Regions from separate parts of the Pandoraea sp. PE-S2R-1 genome, predicted to be linked through region 1. Evidence: predicted binding sites of a transcription regulator. Region 1 holds the regulator's gene; each other region holds the start of a gene.
What was found. The regulator LexA, encoded in region 1, represses DNA repair genes until DNA is damaged. The targets are predictions, from matches to a motif close to ACTGTATNNNNATACAGT.
Positions count from the first base shown of each region.

Region 2: CDV44_RS20820 (ATP-dependent helicase) is a predicted target of LexA. The motif match lies at 2,567-2,584, and genes of this name have one in related genera.
Region 3: CDV44_RS12385 (PA0069 family radical SAM protein) is a predicted target of LexA. The motif match lies at 1,981-1,998, and genes of this name have one in related genera.

Region 1 covers NZ_NGUR01000012.1:103,804-107,944, reverse strand. The annotation lists gene typA (translational GTPase TypA) at 1-124, shown strand, start outside; gene CDV44_RS15650 (enoyl-CoA hydratase/isomerase family protein) at 314-1,435, shown strand; gene CDV44_RS15645 (hypothetical protein) at 1,468-1,884, opposite strand; gene lexA (transcriptional repressor LexA) at 2,058-2,711, opposite strand; gene CDV44_RS15635 (sulfate ABC transporter substrate-binding protein) at 2,970-4,001, shown strand; gene cysT (sulfate ABC transporter permease subunit CysT) at 4,034-4,141, shown strand, end outside.
Region 2 covers NZ_NGUR01000015.1:734,397-738,537, forward strand. The annotation lists gene CDV44_RS20815 (GNAT family N-acetyltransferase) at 1-398, opposite strand, end outside; gene CDV44_RS20820 (ATP-dependent helicase) at 385-2,505, opposite strand; gene CDV44_RS20825 (DUF72 domain-containing protein) at 2,629-3,636, shown strand; gene CDV44_RS20830 (voltage-gated chloride channel family protein) at 3,622-4,141, opposite strand, start outside.
Region 3 covers NZ_NGUR01000010.1:404,013-408,153, forward strand. The annotation lists gene CDV44_RS12370 (META and DUF4377 domain-containing protein) at 1-464, shown strand, start outside; gene CDV44_RS12375 (hypothetical protein) at 474-923, shown strand; gene CDV44_RS12380 (Rossmann-like and DUF2520 domain-containing protein) at 951-1,892, shown strand; gene CDV44_RS12385 (PA0069 family radical SAM protein) at 2,066-3,259, shown strand; gene CDV44_RS12390 (Lrp/AsnC ligand binding domain-containing protein) at 3,282-3,770, opposite strand; gene CDV44_RS12395 (D-amino acid dehydrogenase) at 3,875-4,141, shown strand, end outside.

The DNA.
Region 1 (4,141 bases):
CGAATACGCGGTGGAATTCATCGACGACGACGAACTGGTTGAAGTCACGCCGAAGACGATTCGTCTGCGCAAGCGTTACCTCAAGGAACACGAGCGCAAGCGCGCTTCGCGCGACGCGTCGTAAGGTCGTCGCCGGCGATAGGCTCGGCAGCCAATGGGAGTCTCCCGTCCGGTTGCCGATGCCAGTCTGTTGGAAAGAAAGCCGGTGCTCAGCGCCGGCTTTTTTATTTGACGCGCCCGTGCGTTTTCGACCCGGCCGAGTCACTTTGTACGTTCCCACTTCACATCAACCCCCTCGATCTAGCTATTCGACATGACTGAGTTTGTTCGCACTGAGATTCGTGGCCGTATCGGTTTCATCACGCTCGCACGCCCGAAGGCGCTTAACGCACTCTCGCACGACATGATTCGTGCGATCGCCAGCGCTTTGCACGTCTGGCGAGACGATCCCCAAGTGCTGGGCGTCGTGTTGCAGGGAGAAGGCGAGAAGGGCTTGTGCGCAGGCGGTGACATTCGCTATTTCCATGAAGTCGTCAGCCGGGGTGGCGAAGCGACGGCGGGCATCATGGACTTCTTCACCGACGAATACACGCTGAACTACACCATCGCCACATATCCGAAGCCGTACATCGCGTTGATGGATGGTGTGGTGATGGGCGGTGGCATGGGGATCTCGCAAGGCGCAGCGTTGCGCATCGTGACCGAAGCCACACGCATGGCGATGCCGGAGACAGCCATCGGCCTGTTTCCCGATGTTGGCGGCGGGTTCTTCCTCGCGAATCTCGCGGGGCACCTCGGTGAATATCTCGGCATGACGGGCGCGGTGTTCGGCGCCGTTGACGCCTGCGAGATCGGTCTGGCCGACGTGGTGATGCCGCGTGCGTCGCTGTCGGCGCTATGCGAGCAACTGGCAACGGGGGACTGGCAAGATAGCGATGCCGTGCTGAATGCAGCCCGCAATTTCGCGCGCGAAAGTCTGCCGCCGGTTGGGCTGGTTCAGGGCAAGCTCGCGGCACTGCGTGACGTCATCGACACGCACTTCAGTCATGCTGACGCCACGGCAATTCTGCATTCGCTGGCGCGTGAAGCGCGTTGCGAATATGCCGGCTGGGCGCAGGAAACCGAGGACCTGCTGCGTAACAAGCGCTCACCGCTGATGGTGTGCGTCACGCTGGAGCAAGTGCGGCGTGCTCGCAAATTGTCGCTGGCGGAAGACCTGCGGGAAGAATGGCTGATGATGCGCTGCGTTTTCAATCTGGATGGGCGCACGGGTGCCGAAGGTGTTGAGGGCATTCGCGCCCTCGTGGTCGATAAAGACCACACACCGCGTTGGCAACACGCTCGCATCGAAGACGTCAAACCGGCAGACGTTGCCCGGTTCTTCGATGGCGAGCGTGGTGGTGCCGATCACCCGTTGGCAACGCTGGGCGAGTAAAAGACGCCGCGCCTACGCGCGAATACACGCGCCTACACCGCTGCCTGACAAAACTGCTCGCCAACGGCCTGATCGAGTTTGCGACAGATGTCGGCGATGCTGCCGACCATCACGATGTGCGAGACGTCACGATAGACGCGCACATCGTCATGCGCGTCGCGGCGTGTCTGCAATTCACGCACATTTCGCGATGCCTTGACCGCTTGCGCAGCGGGGCAGGCGCGACGCGCAGCCGAACTGACAACGGAAGCGATAGCGCGGGGCAGGGCGGTGGTGCGGGTACGCGCCGGGACCGTGTAAGAACGTGCGATGGCCGGTGCGGCCGCGAACGGTCCGGACAAGGCCGACAGGCCATACACCGCAGACAGACGCGCCTGCGCTGAGGCGGTGGCCGTGCGAATGCGAGGTTGACCGAGGGACGTGCGCAGCAAACCAAAGAGTCGAGCCATGATGCGTTTCCTTCTTCCAATAGCGGTTGGAGAGAGGTGTCCTGTCGCATCGCTTCACAAATCGCAGGCGCAGCAGGGCACGGGCGCCGGACCCAGCCCGGCGCAAATCAGCGTTACTTGATCGTCAGGGAATGGCGCGCGACGTGAAGTCGTTGCGCGCCTTTGGCTTGCGCCTAGAGATCGTTATTGCGAATCAGGCCGACCGCGATCCCTTCCAGCGCAAAATCACCACTGCCTTCGTTGACGTTGATGTTCTCGAAGTCAGGGTTCTCGGCAATCAGCTCCACGCCGCCCTTCACGCGGTGGAAGCGCTTGACCGTGACGTCGTCGCCGATACGCGCCACGACGATTTGTCCTTCGCGCGCATCTGCGGCTTTCTGCACGGCCAGCAGATCACCGTCGAGAATGCCGGCATCGCGCATCGACATCCCGCGCACTTTCAGCAGGTAATCGGGCTGACGGGCAAACATGTTCGGATCGCACTGGAAATTGCGTTCGATATGCTCCTGCGCCAGAATCGGGCTGCCTGCGGCCACGCGCCCGACGAGCGGCAGCGAGAGTTGCATCAGCCCCATATGCGGCAGCGTGAACTGATGCACGCCGCCCGCCTCATCGAGACGTTTGAGCCGGATGCCGCGCGATTGCCCGGCGGAAAGCTCGATCACACCCTTGCGCGCCAGCGCCCGCAGATGTTCCTCGGCCGCATTGGCCGAAGAGAAGCCCAGCTCGGCGGCAATCTCTGCGCGTGTCGGCGGGAAGCCGGTGCGCTCAATGGCCTGGCGAACCAGTTCGTAGACCTGCTGTTGACGTGCGGTAAGTTTGATCATGGCATCACTGTATGGAAGCACAGGTGGCTGTATTTTTATACAGTGTTTCCAAAAGCGCAAGCGAAAACTTCAAGTACTTCATGAGCTTCGCGGTCAAATACCCCGATTTCTGCCGCAAACCGGTGCCTCTCATCCCTCAGCACAAAATCTCTAATCCTTATTCCGGTATAAACAAAAGCCAAAATATTATTTTTAATTATTTAGCCGCCCCCCTAGACTGGCCTCCTACCACACGAAAGCAAAAAAGGAGCGAAAGTCATGAGCATTGCAGCACGGGGTTCGAAAGCTAAGAAACTGGCGACCGCACTGGGCGCTATCGCACTGTCCGTCGGCATGACGGTACAGGCACAAGCGGCAAGCTTTTCGCTGCTCAACGTGTCGTACGACCCGACGCGTGAGCTTTATGCCGATTACAACAAGGCTTTCGAAGCCCATTACAAACAGACCACGGGTGACACCGTCACGCTGAAGGCCTCGCACGGCGGTTCGGGCAAGCAAGCCCGCACGGTGCTCGATGGCGCACCGGCCGATGTGGTCACGCTCGGTATTTCTGCCGACATCGACGAACTCGCGCAAGCCGGTCTGGTGAACAAGGACTGGCAGAAGCGCCTGCCGGACAACGCCACGCCGTACACGTCGACCATCGTGCTGCTCGTGCGCAAGGGCAACCCCAAGAACATCAAGGACTGGGACGATCTGGCCAAGCCGGGCATCAGCGTCGTGACGCCGAACCCGAAGACGTCGGCCGGCGCCCGCTGGAACTACCTCGCCGCATGGCTGTTCGCGCTCAAGGCACCGGGCGGTAATGAACAGAAGGCGCAGGACTTCGTCAAGGCGATCTACAAGAACGTGGGCGTGCTGGACTCGGGCGCACGCGGCGCGACGACGACGTTCGTCGAGCGCGGCATCGGCGACGTGCTGATCGCCTGGGAAAACGAAGCGCTGCTGTCGGTGAAGGATCTCGGTCCGGACAAGTTCGACATCGTGGTGCCGTCGTCGTCGATTCTGACGGAGCCGCCGGTGGCCGTGGTTGACAAGAACGTCGACAAGCATGGCACGCGCAAGGTGGCCGAAGCCTACCTCCAATGGCTGTACTCGCCGCAAGGGCAGGAGATTGCCGCGAAGCACTTCTATCGTCCGCGTTCGCCGGAAATCGCCAAGAAGTACGCGTCGCAGTATCCGAAGCTCAAGTTGTACACGGTGGATGCCGATCTCGGCGGCTGGACCAAGACGCAGGCCAAGCACTTCGCTGACGGCGGCATCTTCGATCAGATCTACACCAAGAAGTAATTCAGAAAAAAAGGAACGAAGGGGACCATCGCATGAGTACCGCACTGTTTCCAATCTGGCGTAAGCCGAGTGCATTGCCGGGCTTCGGCCTGACGATGGGCTACACCGTGGCGTACCTGAGTCTGGTCGTGCTGGTGCCG
Region 2 (4,141 bases), on a different contig from region 1:
CCGTGCTTGCCGTAAAACGCGCGGCTCTGTGTGTTGAACGTATCGGTTTCCAGCCGCGCCAGTGTCTGCCCGTTCGCGCGCATCTGCGCTTCGGCATGGGAGAGCAGCGTTGCTCCGAGACCCAATCGTTGCCGCGCCGGCGAGACGTGCAAGGCGTCGATGAAATCGCCTGCCACGTGCACCATCCCGGCCACCGTCCCGTCAACGGTAGCGACCGTGAATTCCGGCCAATGTGCCTCGACATAAGCGCGAGTGCGTTCGCCAGAACCATGCGCCGCAGCGGCTTCCGGGCGCAGTTCCGGCGCCCAAGTGGCGAGATAGGTTTGCATCAGCAGCGCGGTCACCGCATCGATATCCGCCGCACTCGCAGTACGCAGCGTCACTTCAGGACCAGGCATTGCGAAGCCTCCGTGCTACGTCGATATGCACCGTCACGTCGCCCACCGGACCGGCGGGCCCCTCACCTTCTCGCGGCTTGGGCAGCATCTCGAACAGCGGCAGCATCTTGTCCGACACGAAGCGGCTACGCGTGCCGTACACGTGACGGTCGCCCAGACCGGTTTGTTGATGCACGTAGAACCGTTGCGGCACCACCAGTTGCAGCGACGCCTTCGCGCGCGTCATGGCCACGTACAGCAAACGGCGTTCTTCCTCGATGTCCTCGTCGTCGCCGGTACTCATGTCGGACGGGATACAACCGTCGACCACGTTAAGCACGTAGACCGAGTTCCACTCCTGCCCCTTTGCGCTGTGAATCGTCGAGAGAATCAGATAGTCCTCATCGAGCAGCGGCGGGCCGGATTGGGCGCTCGTCGCATCGGGCGGATCGAGCGTCAGTTCGGTCAAAAACTGTTCGCGCGAGCCGTAGGTCCCGGCAATGCGGGCGAGCTGCTCGAGATCGGCCTGACGCACGGCCGCATCATCGAACCGCTGGGTGAGCAGCGGCGCGTACCAGCGCAAGGCGAGATCGACATCGGCGGGCCACGCAAGGCGCGTGTCATTCAACGTTCTGAACACTTCTGCAAAGCCGCGCCAATCATGCGCAGCCGCCGATGGCGGTTTGAAATCGGCAAGCACCTGCGCGGGCGTCGCGGACTGTGCCATCGCATCGAGCAGGCGCGTGGCGCTCACGGGCCCGATACCGGGGATGAGCTGCGCCACGCGAAAGCCAGACAGACGGCTCGCGGGGTTATGCGCCCAACGCAAAATCGAGAGCATGTCCTTGACGTGGGCCGCTTCGAGAAACTTCAAGCCACCGAACTTCACGAACGGGATGTTGCGCCGCGTGAGTTCGAGTTCGAGCGCGGCACTGTGACTGCCCGTGCGAAAAAGCACAGCCTGTTGCTTGAGCTTCGTGCCGGTCTCGCGCTGTTCCAGCACCTGATCGGCAACCCAGCGCGCCTGACCGGATTCATCGCTAACGTTGACCAACTGTGGCAACTGCGTTGACTGACGATCGGTCCAGAGCGCTTTGGCGTAGCGCTCGGTCGATTCGGCAATCACGGCATTCGAGGCATCGAGAATGGGCTGAGTCGAACGGTAGTTGCGCTCCAGCGTAATCACGTGTGCCGGCTCGGCAAACTGGCCCGGGAAGTCGAGGATGTTGCGAATGGTGGCGGCACGAAACGCATAGATCGACTGGGCATCGTCACCGACGACCGTCAGGCCCCGTCCGTCCGGTTTCATCGCGAGCAGAATCTGCGCCTGAAGACGGTTGGTGTCCTGATACTCGTCGACCAGCACATGATCGAAGCGCGCCCCAAGCTCGCGTGCCAGTTCAGGCGCGGTCATCATCTCGGCCCAGTACAGCAGCAGGTCGTCGTAGTCGAGCACGTGCTGCGACTGCTTGGCATCGACGTACGCGCCGAACAACGTCTTCAACTGCGCTTCCCACTGCGCGCACCACGGGAAGTGTTTCGCCAGCACCTCGGCGAGCGGCGCCTGACTATTCACCGCCCGCGAGTAAATCGACAGGCAGGTGCCCTTCAGCGGAAAGCGGGACTGCGTGGCCGAGAAGCCCAGTTCGTGCCGCGACAGGCCGAGCAGGTCCTCCGCGTCGCTGCGGTCATGAATAGTGAACGCTTCCGAAAGCCCGATGCGCGTCGCGAAGTCGCGCAACAACCGTGCACCGACGGCGTGGAACGTGCCCGCCCACGGCAGCGACGGCGGTTGCGACGAGGCCAGCCCGAGCACCTTTTGCAGCACGGCACCGGCGCGGCGCTCCATCTCCCCGGCAGCGCGCCGGGAGAACGTCAGCAACAGGAGGCGATTTGGGTCGGCACCCCGCGCGATCAGGTTGGCCACGCGATGGGCGAGCGTGCTGGTCTTGCCGGAGCCTGCCCCTGCGATGACCAGCAGCGGTCCGCCGGGCGTACCGTCGCCGCCCACGCCGTAGTCGACGGCTTCGCGCTGGCGGTCGTTGAGTTCGGCCCACGGGTCGCGGGCGGCGGGCGTCGGCGCTGGAGTCGGTGCAGGATTCGGCGCTGGAATCGGCTTATCTGACATGCAAGACAAGGGAGGCTGGAGGTTCGGCGAGTCGGTGGGCCGGGCGGCGAGCGCACCGACTACTGTATATTTATACATTATAACGATCGCATCGACGCTCATCGAGTCACAGGGTTTCGAGTCATGACATTGCGTGTCGGCACATCGTCCTGGACCGACCGGACACTCATTGCCTGCGGGCGCTTTTACCCGCCGGGCGTCAACACGCCCGAAACGCGGCTGCGCCATTACGCGTCGCGTTTCGATCTGGTGGAAGTCGACAGCAGCTACTACCACCTGCCTGACGCGGGCATGGCGTGGCGCTGGACGCAGCGCACGCCGCCATCGTTCCGCTTTCATATCAAGGCCTTCCGCGCGTTCACCGGACACACGACGCCCGTCAGTGCCCTGCCTGCGGATATTGCGGCTGCGCTGGGTTCTTCTCACGACCGGGCGTTGGGTTCCGCCGATGCCGCTATCGACGCCTCAGCCAATCTCCCGGCCGAGCTACGCGACGAGCTTTGGCGGCGGTATCTGGAAGCCATCGAGCCGCTGCGCCAGAGCGGACAACTGACCGCCATCCATTTTCAGTTCTCGCCGCGCGTGAAGAACGACCGCGCCGGGCGAGCGCTCGTGTTCGACACCGCCAAACGGCTCGACGGCGAGCGTCACGCGATCGAGTTTCGACATCGCAGCTGGTTCGACACGCCCTCGCGCGAAGCCGCCACGCTAGCGATGCTGCGCGAGACGGGCGCCGCCCACACAATCGTCGACAGCCCCACCGAATTCGAAAACACCGTGCCCGCCGTCTGGGCGACCACACGCGACGACCTTTGTGTCGTGCGTCTGCATGGCCGCAATGCGGCGGCGTGGAACCGGCGCGGCATCACCGCGTCATCGGGCCGCTTCGTCTATGAATACAGCGCGAGCGAATTGATCGACATTTCGGCACGCGTGGCGCGTATTGCCGCGAAGGCCGACGACACCCACGTGCTCTTCAACACCAATCACGAAGATCAGGGCATGCGCAATGCCGCGGCATTCCAACGCACGATTGCGGGGCTGGCACGAGGCGATATCACGCTGGGCACTACCGATGCCGAGGACGAATGGGATGCTCTCGATCCGGACGACGTGTCACCTTGGCGATGAATCGTCGTTGATCTGCGAGCGCGAGCGCTGCGCCTCACGCCATGCGGGCAGATCGGCCAGACGCGCCCCTTCGGGCACGACTCCATGCTTGCCGTGTCCGAGGCGCTGCGATTTGTAGATGCCCGTATGTCCCGAGCAGAGATACGCCAGCACGCAGGCGATGGCGGCATACCCGCCGATTTGCGGGCCGAAGATCTCGATGGCCATCAGCGTCGACGCAATCGGCGTATTCGCCGCCCCGGCAAACACGGCCACGAAACCGACGCCCGCAAGCACGGCAGCGGGCAGCGTGAGCACGTGAGACAGCGCATTGCCCAGCGTCGCACCGATGTAGAACAGCGGCGTGACTTCCCCACCTTTGAAGCCCGAGCCCAGCGTCACCACGGTAAATAGCGATTTGCCGAGAAAGTCGTACCACGGCAGCGTCGTGTGAAAGGCGTCGACGATGGTCGGAATGCCGAGGCCGAGATACTGCGGCGTGCCGAGTGCCGTCGCCGCGACGGCG
Region 3 (4,141 bases), on a different contig from region 1:
CGCCGGCAGCGACCCGCATGGCTTGCCCGGACTCGATGGCGTTTGAAGACCGCTATCTCAAGACGCTGCCGCGCGTCGCGCGCTTCGAGCGCCGCGACACCCAACTGATTCTAAGTGCGCCGGGCGGCGAGACGCTGACGTATGCATCGCAGACCTTGCTCAATCGCCCGGTTGCCGGGGCCACTGGCGCGTCCAAGACGGAAGATCGCGTGCTCGATGTCGACTCGCAAATGGCAGACTGTGTTGGCGTTGGGCCGCGCAAATGCCTTCGTGTGCGCACGGCCGACGATTCCGGCAAAGCCCCGTGGGAACTCTGGTACGCGCACATCGATGGCTTCGACTGGAAGCCCGGCGTAGAATACCGCGTGAAAATTCACGGCGAGCCTGTCGACAATCCGCCCGCCGACGCTTCGAGCATGCGCTGGACGCTGGTCGAAGTCATTCGTCAAACGCCCACCCGATAACCGTCCCTGATGAGCGCTCTCACCTATAAATCCAAAACCCTGACCGCCGGCCTGGCGATGCTGTTCGGCACGCTCGGTCTGCACCGCTTCTATCTGTATGGCCTGCGCGACCCGTTTGGCTGGGCGCACATCGTGGGCTCGGCCTGCGGCGTGGCGGGGTGGGGTTTGTTGGTGACGAGCGATCTCGGTTCCACCGCAGGCTGGGTGCTGACGATTCTGGGGGCTATCTCCCTGTTCTCGGCGTTTCTCTCGGCCATCGTCTACGGGCTTCGTCCTGACGAGCGCTGGGACCAGCAGTTCAACCCGGGGGCGACGATCCGTTCGCGCTCGGGCTGGACTGCGGTCATCATCGTGAGCGTGTCGCTCTTCGTTGGCGCCATGCTCATGATGGTAGGTTTCGCTGTCGCGTTTCAGACGTACTTCGAGACGCACGACACGCCCAACCGCCTGTCGCAGTAACCGCATCCGCTTCGGCGCGTCAGCACGATGAACTCCTCCCCCCCGAATGATCGACGGCCAACGCTGGGCTTCATCGGCGCTGGCCGCGTCGCGAAAGCCCTGTCGACCGCGGCGGCGCGTGCGGGATATGAAGTGACCGCTGTCGCCAGCCGCAACCCCGGCACCGCACAAGCCCTCGCGGCCCAATTTCCGCAGTGCAACGCTATCGCCGTCGACGACGCGCGTGGTGTGAATGCTGTTTTCGATCACGCTGACCTCGTTTTCCTGACGGTGCCCGACGACGCGCTTGCGTCCTGCGCAGCGACGCTCTCGCCTGCCGACAACCAAGCCCTCGTTCATTGCAGCGGCGCCTCGGAAGTCGAGTTGCTGCGGCCCGCAGCGAAGCACGGCGCGCATATCGGCGGCTTCCATCCGCTGTTCCTTTTTGCCGGGCTCGCCGACGACGCCACGCGCATGGCCGGCAGCGCCATCACCGTCGAAGCCGACCCCGCACTCGCGACGACCCTGCGTGTGCTGGCCAGCGCCATCGGCTGCCGCCCGCTGGAAATTCCGGCCGGGGAACGCATGCGATATCACGCAGGCGCCAACTACGCGGCGAGCTTCCTGCTCTGTCTGCTGGAAGAAGCGACGGAACTCTGGCGGGCTATCGGCATGCCCGAGAACGATGCCAAAGAGGCAATGTGGCCGCTCGTCATGGGCACCCTCAATGCCGCGCGTGAGCGTGGGCTTTCGGGGGCACTTGCAGGCCCTGTCTCGCGCGGCGATGCCGGCATCGTGACGCGCCACACAGAGGCGCTCGCCAGCATGGGCGGCAATCACGCCACGCTGTACTCGTTGCTGACGCTTCGTGCGATTCGGCTGGCGCGGCAGCGCCCCAACGCGGACGACGCCGCGCTCGACGCCATCGCCCGCGCCATCGCCCCCTACGTGCCGCCGGTCTCGCCGGTCGCCCCCAAAGACACGCCGTAGGCCTATCCATCTGGCCCACGCCTGCGCCCAGTCGACCATTAGCGCCCCGCCCCATCCGCAGTTAGTCATCTTCGTCCCTCCGCCAAATACTGTATAAAAACACAGTATAATGACAAGCATTCCCTATGGATTCCCGTCAACAGGAATCCGGACTGCAAGCAAGGAGACTGGCCATGGCTTCTTCATTCGCGCCGCCCCCGGCCCGCCGAGGCCGAGGCGCTGTCGCCAACCTGGAATCGCGCTTTTCCGAGTTCCGGAGAGAAGCGGACGAGACCCGCCATGAATCGGACATGGCCCATGAAACCGAGGTCAAGTTCGTTACGCAGGTCGCGCTGGAAACGGCCCGTACGATCATCTCGCGGAACACTTCGTCCGACATCCCCTTCGACCGCTCCATCAACCCGTATCGTGGCTGCGAGCACGGCTGCACCTACTGTTTCGCGCGGCCGACTCATGCCTATCTCGGACTCTCGCCGGGCCTCGACTTCGAAACGCGCCTGTATGCCAAGACCAACGCCGCCGAGCGGCTTGACGCCGAATTGCGCAAGCGGGGTTATCAACCGGCGTTGCTGGCGCTCGGTGCGAACACCGACCCGTATCAGCCGATTGAGCGCGAGTACCGGATTACGCGCAGCGTGCTTGAAGTGCTGGAGCGTTTCGGCCATCCGGTCGGCATTACGACGAAATCGGCGCTGGTGACGCGCGACATCGACATCCTGTCGCGCATGGCGCAACGCGGGCTCGCGCGCGTATTCATTTCAGTGGGAACGCTCGACGCAGACATCGCCCGCAAGATGGAGCCGCGGGCCAACACGCCACCGAAACGCATCGAAGCGATTCACAAGCTCACGCAGGCCGGCATCCCGACCGGGGTCATCGTCGCGCCGATCGTGCCGGCGCTCACCGATTTCGACATCGAGCGGGTATTGACGACGGCCGCCGAGGCCGGGGCCACTTACGCCGGATACACCATGCTGCGTTTGCCGCGCGAGGTGCATGACGTCTTCGTCGAATGGCTGGAGGTGAACTATCCGATGCGCGCCGGCCACGTGATGAGCCTGATCGAGCAGGTCCGTGACGGCAAACACAACAGCGCGGAGTTCGGCACGCGAATGCGCGGGACCGGGCTGCATGCCGAACTCATCCGGCAGCGCTTTCTTCTGGCCGCCCGTAAGCTCGGGCTCAATCAGGCGCGCCCGCCGCTTCGCAACGACCACTTCAAGGTGCCTGAACTTCCTGAGCCGCACGGTGCCGCTGACGGCACCGCCCAAGGCACCGCGATGAGACGAGGTCGGCCACGGCAAACCGACCCCGCGACGGCCGACACCCCAAACGGGACCGTCAACCCGCAAATGCCGCTTTTTTAAGCCACCGTACCGCTCACGCTTTTCACTCTTCGACGTTAACCGTGAGCGTCTCTTTGATTTCTTCCATTACGACGTAACTCTTCGACTGCACGGCGCCCGGCAATTGCAGCAGGATGTCGCCGAGCAATTTCCGGTATTCGGACATTTCACGAATGCGCGCCTTGATCAGATAGTCGAAGTCACCCGAGATGAGATGACACTCCATGACCTCGGGAATACGCAGCACTTCGCGACGAAACTGATCGAACATGTTCCCCGATTTGTGATCGAGCGTGATCTCGACGAAGACCAGCAGCGCCGCGCCCAGCGCCGCCGGATTCACGCGCGCGAAGTAGCCCATGATCACGCCGTCGCGCTCCATGCGTTTCACCCGCTCGATGCATGGCGTGATCGACAGCCCCACCTGCTCCGACAGGTCTTTCATCGACATTCGACCGTCTTGCTGAAGCAACGTGAGGATGCGCCGGTCAAGCCGGTCCAGCGTCCGAATCGATTGCTGCTGCATTCGCATGATTTTTTCCTGTATTCAACCGATATTCATTAACTAAACCTAGCTATCCGAGAATAGCATGCCATTAATTACTGCATAACTACGGATTTACAGGAGTCCACGCAATGAAGGTCATCGTTCTCGGCAGCGGCGTCATCGGCGTTACCAGCGCCTACTACCTGGCAAAGGCCGGGCACGACGTCACGGTGCTTGATCGTCAGGTTGGCCCTGCGCTCGAGACCAGCTTCGGCAACGCCGGCCAGATTTCGCCGGGCTACGCCTCGCCCTGGGCTGCCCCGGGCATCCCGACCAAGGCCATCAAGTGGCTGTTCCAGAAGCACGCCCCGTTGGCGATTCGTCCGGACGGCTCGCTCTCGCAGTTGAAGTGGCTC